Thalassobaculum sp. OXR-137: one gene and its partner. The main gene of each other region encodes a partner of the protein of the gene in region 2 in a complex. Links are inferred from orthologs where the notes say so. Each region holds a gene or a part of one and is shown on either strand. Other genes may lie near its edges. The genes, in order: secY and secA.

Region 1 (3,120 bases), 3.6 Mb from region 2 along the record:
CTCCATCGCCGCCAAGCGCGGCAAGAAGGTTGCGGAGATCTTCGGTCGCGACAGCCAGGGCGACGCGGCGGAAGCCGCCAGCGCTGAGTAATCGGGAGACTGATGATGGCGAAGAATGCGACTGTCACCGTGCGTCAGGTCAGTAGCGGCCTGGGCCGGAAGAAGGATCAGATCGCGACGCTGACGGGCCTCGGCCTGGGCAAGCTGAACCGCGAGCGTACGCTCGAGGACACGCCGGCCGTGCGTGGCATGATCCACAAGGTTAAGCACCTGGTCGAGGTCGTCGACCAGGCGTAATTCACCGGACGCGCGGCCCGGGGCTCGACCCCGATCCTGGCCGCCCCGGATGCGCAGACGAGGACTGAACGATGCGATTGAACGAGCTGAAAGACAACGACGGCGCGACCAAGGCGCGCAAGCGCATCGGCCGCGGTACCGGGTCGGGCACGGGCAAGACCAGCGGCATGGGCCACAAGGGTCAGAAAGCGCGCAGCGGTGTTGCCATCAACGGCTTCGAAGGCGGCCAGATGCCGATCTATCGGCGCCTGCCGAAGCGCGGCTTCAACAACAAGATTTTCGCCAAGCGTTTCGACGCGGTGAATGTTGGCCGCGTTCAGGCCGCGATCGACGCCGGCAAGATCGACGCCTCCAAGGTGATCGACGAGGCGGCGCTGAAGGCGGCCGGTCTCGCCGACAACGCCAAGGACGGCGTCCGGCTGTTGGCCAAGGGCGAGCTGACCTCCAAGGTCGAGGTGAGCGTCGCCGCCGCGTCGAAGGCTGCGGTTGCCGCCATCGAGAAGGCGGGCGGTTCCATCACCACGCGCATCGCCCAGAAGGCGGAAGAGACGGCGGCCTAAGCTGCCGGTCTGTGTGCCCGGTCCCGGCCGATGCCGGGTGCCGGGCTAAGCCTCAGACGCTAGGACGAAGTCATGGCCACTGGTGCCGACCAACTCGCCTCGCAGATGAACCTTGGGGCCTTCTCCAAGGCCACCGAGCTCAAGAAGCGCATCTGGTTCACGCTGGGTGCGCTCATCGTCTATCGGCTCGGCACCTACATTCCGGTGCCCGGGATCGATCCCGGAGTCCTGAACGAGATCTTCCAGCAGACCCAGGGCGGTGTGCTGGACATCTTCAACATGTTCTCCGGCGGCGCTCTCGGCCGCATGACGATCTTCGCGCTGAACATCATGCCGTACATCTCGGCTGCGATCATCATGCAGCTGATGACGGCGGTGAGCCCGAACCTTGAGGCCCTCAAGAAGGAGGGCGAGGTCGGCCGCAAGAAGATCAACCAGTACACCCGCTACCTGACGGTCGTTCTGGCGTCGTTCCAGGCCTATGGCATCGCCGTGGGGCTGGAGTCGCTGCCGGGACCGGGCGGGACGACGGCGGTCATCGATCCGGGCGCATTCTTCCGCGCGACCACGGTGATCACTCTGGTCGGCGGTACGATCTTCCTGATGTGGCTGGGCGAGCAGATTACCGCCCGCGGCATCGGCAACGGCATCTCGCTGATCATCTTCTCCGGCATCGTCGCCAACCTGCCGTCGGCCCTGGCCAGCCTGTTCGAGCTCGGCCGCACCGGCGCGCTGCCGGCGATCGTCATCCCGCTGCTGCTGGTGATGGCCGTCGCGGTGATCGCCTTCATCTGCTTCATCGAGCGGTCGCAGCGCCGGATCCTGGTGCAGTATCCCAAGCGCCAGGTCGGCAACCGCATGACCGGCGGCGAGAGCTCGCATCTGCCGCTGAAGATCAACGTCTCCGGCGTCATTCCGCCGATCTTCGCCAGCTCGCTGCTGCTGATGCCGATCACCGTGGCCAGCTTCTCGGCCGGCGGCGGCGGCCCGGAGTGGCTGACCCAGATCACGGTGCTGCTCGGCCACGGCCAGCCGCTCTACATCGCGATGTACGTGGCGCTGATCGTGTTCTTCGCCTTCTTCTACACCGCGATCGTGTTCAATCCGCAGGAGACGGCCGAGAACCTGCGCAAGTACGGCGGCTTCGTGCCCGGCATCCGCCCCGGCAAGAACACCGCCGACTACCTGGATTTCGTGCTGACCCGCCTGACCGTGATCGGTGCCGCCTACCTGGCCTTCGTCTGCGTGCTGCCGGAGATCCTGATCAGCCAGCTTGCCGTGCCGTTCTACTTCGGCGGCACCAGCCTGCTGATCGTCGTGACGGTGACCATGGACACGGTCACCCAAATTCAGTCCCATCTGCTGGCCCACCAGTACGAAGGGCTGATCAAGAAATCGAAGATCCGGGGGAGACGCGGATGAACCTGATCCTGTTGGGCCCGCCAGGCGCGGGCAAGGGCACCCAGGCGAAACGCCTCGAAGAGAAGTTCGGCGTCAAACAGCTCTCGACCGGCGATATGCTCCGGGCGGCGGTGGCCTCGGGGTCCGAGATCGGGCAGGAAGCCAAGGCTGTCATGGATGCCGGGCAGCTCGTCTCCGACGACATCATCGTCCGCATGATCTCCGAGCGGGTCGACGAGCCCGACTGCAGCAAGGGTTTCATCCTCGACGGTTTCCCGCGCAACGTCTCCCAGGCCAAGGCCCTGGACGAGATGCTGGCGGAGAAGGGCCTGAAGATCGATCACGTGATCGAGTTCAAGGTCGACGAGGAGCGGATGATCGACCGCATCCTGAAGCGCGCGGCCGAGGAAGGCCGCAGCGACGACAACGAGGACACCCTGCGCAAGCGCATGGACGTGTATCGCGACCAGACGGCGCCGATCATCCCGCACTACCGGGAGAAGGGCGCGCTGAAGACCGTCGACGGCATGAAGCCGATGGACGACGTGACGGCGGATCTGGAGAAGATTCTGGCCGCCTGAGGCGGCGGATGATAGAGCCGCCCCGGCGGCAGAGGTTGCAGCCGTCCGACAGGACGGAGACTGAGTGAACCCGGCGGGCCGCGTAGGGGCGGATCTTCGGGTTTGGGACATTGACTTCGGACCGTGCGTGACTATAATCCGCGCCCCTGATTAGCGGATTTTCTTGCGCGGGCCGACGAGGAGCCAAAAGGCTCCTTGTGCGGGGCGCGTTTGGTGTTTTAAACGCCCCGAACTTGAGTGAGGAGAACAGGCGTGGCGCGCATCGCTGGTGTGAACATCCC
Region 2 (3,653 bases):
CTGGGCGATGGCCACCCGCACCCACTCCAGCGCCTCGCTGGCGAAGGCCTCGGCGAGACCCGCGGTCCGCTCCGGCGACACGCCAAGCAAGGTTTCCGACATTTCTCGGAGCGCTTGGCCGGCACGGCGCAGAATGGCCTGCAGATCGCCTCCTCCGAGGATCGCGGCGGCCCGGGACATGACCACTTCGGCCTCGGCCACCGTGGCCCCGGCACCGCCATAGGCCCGGTTGGCCCGACGCATGGCCGCGCGGCGGGCGGGGGTGAGGGGCTGAGCGGCATCGCCCCCCGCCTTGTCGACAGCCTCGCCCTCATCGGAATCGAGACGATCGGACGGCTCCTGCTGACGCTCGCCGCGCTGTCGTACCCGCACGCCCACGGCACCCGCTGCGTTCTGCACCGCAACAGGAAGCGTCGAGGCCACCGGGATGATCGCGTCCACCATGATACGTTAAGAATGGGTTAACCTTGACCCAAAGGCAACAAATCCGCCTGCTTGCGGCGAATTTTCCTCGCGGGCCGCTTGCGTTGACAGGGCAGGGTTCGCCCCCTAAATCTGCTGCTCGAACCGCCGCGTCGGCTGGCGCGCGCACTTTTCGGGGACCATCCATGTTCGGCGGCATTGCCAGAGCCCTCTTCGGCTCGCAAAACGATCGTATTCTTAAGGGCTTACGCAAACACGTCGAGGCGATCAACGCGCTCGAAGGTGAGATTGCGGCGCTCTCCGACGAGGCGCTGCAAGGTAAAACGGCCGCCTTCCGCGAGCGTCTGGCCGCCGGAGAGACGGTCGACGATCTCATCGACGAAGCCTTCGCGGTGGTCCGCGAGGCAGCCAAGCGGGTTCTCGGGCAGCGGCATTTCGACGTACAGCTCCTCGGCGGTCTCGTCCTGCACCAGGGCAAGATCTCCGAGATGAAGACCGGCGAAGGCAAGACGCTGGTCGCCACCCTGCCGGTCTATCTGAACGCGCTGCCCGGCAAGGGCGTCCACGTGGTCACCGTCAACGACTACCTGGCCAAGCGCGATGCCGGCTGGATGGGCCGGGTCTACAATTTCCTCGGCCTCTCGGTCGGCTGCATCGTCCACGGCCTGGACGACCGCGAGCGCAAGGCGGCCTATGCCTGCGACGTGACCTACGGCACGAACAACGAGTTCGGCTTCGACTATCTGCGCGACAACATGAAGTTCCGGCTGGAGGACATGGCCCAGCGGGAATTCCATTACGCGATCGTCGACGAGGTGGACTCCATCCTGATCGACGAGGCGCGCACGCCGCTGATCATCTCCGGCCCGGCCGACGACAGCTCGCAGCTTTATCGCCAGATCGACGCGCTGATCCCGAGCCTCAAGGAAGAGCATTACGAGAAGGACGAGAAGCAGCGCACGGTCGCCCTGACCGACGAGGGCACCGAGGAGATCGAGCGCCTGCTGGTCGAGGCCGGCATCCTGCAGAACGGCGCGCTCTACGACGTGCACAACGTCAGCCTCGTGCACCACGCCAACCAAGCCCTGCGCGCCCACAAGCTGTTCTCGCTCGACACCGATTACATCGTGAAGGACGACAAGGTCGTCATCATCGACGAGTTCACCGGCCGTGCGATGGAGGGCCGGCGCTATTCCGACGGCCTGCACCAGGCGCTGGAGGCGAAGGAACGGGTCACCGTCCAGAACGAGAACCAGACCCTGGCCTCGATCACGTTCCAGAATTACTTCCGCCTCTATCCCAAGCTCGCCGGCATGACCGGCACGGCCATGACCGAGGCGGCCGAGTTCCAGGAGATCTACGAGCTCGAAGTGGTCGAGATCCCGACCAACGTCCCGGTCTCGCGCAAGGACGAGGACGACGAGGTCTACCGCACCGCCCGCGAGAAATACGAGGCGGTCATCGAGATGATCGAGGACTGCCGGACCCGGGGCCAGCCGGTCCTGGTCGGCACGGTCTCCATCGAGAAATCCGAAGCCGTCGCCGAACTGCTCAAGCAGCGCAAGATCCCGCACGAGGTGCTGAACGCCCGCTTCCACGAGCAGGAGGCCCGTATCATCGCCCAGGCCGGCCGGCCCGGCTCGGTGACGATCGCCACCAACATGGCCGGTCGCGGTACCGACATCCAGCTCGGCGGCAATATCGAGATGCGTCTGTCCCAGGCGCTGGAAGGCGTCGAGGACGAAGCCAGGCGTGCCCAGATCACGGCGGAGATCACCGCCGATGTCGAGGCCGGCAAGAAGAAGGCGCTCGAAGAGGGCGGCCTGTGCGTGATTGCCACCGAGCGTCACGAGAGCCGGCGCATCGACAACCAGCTGCGCGGCCGATCCGGCCGCCAGGGCGATCCAGGCCGCTCGAAGTTCTTCCTGTCCCTGGAAGACGACCTGATGCGGATCTTCGGTTCCGACCGCATGGACGGGATGCTGAAGAAGCTCGGCCTGCAGGAAGGCGAGGCGATCGTCCACTCCTGGATCAACAAGGCCCTGGAGAAGGCGCAGCAGAAGGTCGAGGCGCGCAACTTCGAGATCCGCAAGCAGCTCCTGAAGTTCGACGACGTGATGAACGACCAGCGCAAGGTCGTCTACGAGCAGCGCCGCGAGATCATGCGTCAGCCGGATGTCCACGAGATGGTCACCGACATGCGCCACGAGGTGATCGAGGACATCGTCGCGCGGGCGATCCCGGAAGGCTCGTTCTCCGAACAGTGGGATCTGGACGGGCTGCATGCCGAGGTGCTCCGCCTGCTCGGCCTGACCCTGCCGGTGCAGGACTGGGGCAAGGAAGAGGGTATCGCGGAACGCGAAATCCTGGAGCGCATCCGCGACGCCTCCAACCGGCGCATGGCGGAGAAGACCGTGAATTTCGGCCGCGACCTGATGCGCATGGCCGAGAAGCAGCTCCTGCTCCAGTTGCTGGACCAGCAGTGGAAGGACCACCTGCTGTCGCTCGACCATCTGCGCCAGGGCATCAACCTGCGCGCCTATGCCCAGAAGGACCCGCTGAACGAGTACAAGCGCGAGGCCTTCTCCCTGTTCGAGGCGATGCTGGCCGACCTGCGCGGCCAGGTGACCACGATGCTGTCGCATCTGGAGATCCGCACCCAGTCTCCGGAGGAGATCGAGGCGCGGATGGCGGCCGAGCGGCTCGCCCACGAGATGCACGAGACCCGCGCCGATCCGGCGCTCGCCAGCGACGTCATCGGCACGGTCGAGGACGATCAGGAGATGCGGGCCACCGGCACCGACGGCATGCCGACGCCGCAGCGCGCCGCCGCGACCCGCGTCGCCGCCGATCCCAACGATCCGTCCACCTGGGGCAAGGTCCAGCGCAATGCGCCCTGCCCCTGCGGCTCCGGCAAGAAGTACAAGCACTGCCACGGCGCCCTGAGCTGATCCGCGCCCTGACTTGATCCGAGGCTGAGCCACCGGCTTTCACGGTCGAGCCCGCGTCCGCTTCCCTGGCCACCACCGCTCCCCGCGTGGCCGGATGGCGGACGCGGGCTTGTTCGTTCCGCCCCGCCGCCGCATGATCGCCAAAACAAACAAGACCAGACCCGGAGGAAGCAGATGAACGTCGACGCGCCGTCGTCCGTTCCCGCCAAGGCCATTGCCGCGGCGATCGACCAGATCAAACAGGTTCTCGGCGACAAGGGATGGCTGGAAGAGCCCTCC

The links.
Region 1: the proteins of secA (region 2) and secY are in contact, whole or in part, in a crystal structure (PDB 3DIN), measured with the Thermotoga maritima proteins. The link is inferred for Thalassobaculum sp. OXR-137 from one-to-one orthologs. Residues at the interface, in WP_004082002.1 of Thermotoga maritima: Glu261, Ala262, Arg263, Lys300, Ala301, Arg302, Thr303, Ile304, Ile305, Leu323, Tyr324, Asp325, Pro326, Val329, Ser330, Tyr333, Ile336, Lys340, Phe345, Val349, Glu363, Phe364, Tyr374, Ser375, Gly376, Gly377, Glu393, Ile395, Thr482, Ser483; in WP_004081795.1 of Thermotoga maritima: Glu108, Gly109, Glu110, Glu111, Ala236, Glu237, Arg238, Arg239, Ile240, Thr241, Ile242, Gln243, Tyr244, Ala245, Arg246, Arg247, Val248, Thr249, Gly250, Arg251, Arg252, Val253, Tyr254, Gly256, Ala257, Ser258, Thr259, Tyr260, Leu261, Pro262.

Annotation. Positions count from the first base shown.
Region 1 is NZ_CP139715.1:5,333,420-5,336,539, reverse strand. Bases 299-3,104 are described here. They hold secY (preprotein translocase subunit SecY), read left to right. Parts: upstream 299-929; coding sequence 930-2,279; downstream 2,280-3,104. Other genes in these bases: rpsM (30S ribosomal protein S13), read left to right, coding at 3,092-3,104; T8K17_RS24700 (adenylate kinase), read left to right, coding at 2,276-2,839; rplO (50S ribosomal protein L15), read left to right, coding at 369-857. Also shown: rpsE (30S ribosomal protein S5), read left to right, coding at 1-91; rpmD (50S ribosomal protein L30), read left to right, coding at 106-297; more of rpsM, read left to right, coding at 3,105-3,120. UniProt on the Escherichia coli protein: The central subunit of the protein translocation channel SecYEG. Consists of two halves formed by TMs 1-5 and 6-10.
Region 2 is NZ_CP139715.1:1,710,240-1,713,892, reverse strand. What follows is about bases 236-3,574. They hold secA (preprotein translocase subunit SecA), read left to right. Parts: upstream 236-608; coding sequence 609-3,374; downstream 3,375-3,574. Other genes in these bases: T8K17_RS08040 (FAD-binding oxidoreductase), read left to right, coding at 3,549-3,574; T8K17_RS08050 (hypothetical protein), read right to left, coding at 236-444. Outside these bases: more of T8K17_RS08050, read right to left, coding at 1-235; more of T8K17_RS08040, read left to right, coding at 3,575-3,653. UniProt on the Escherichia coli protein: Required for protein export, interacts with the SecYEG preprotein conducting channel.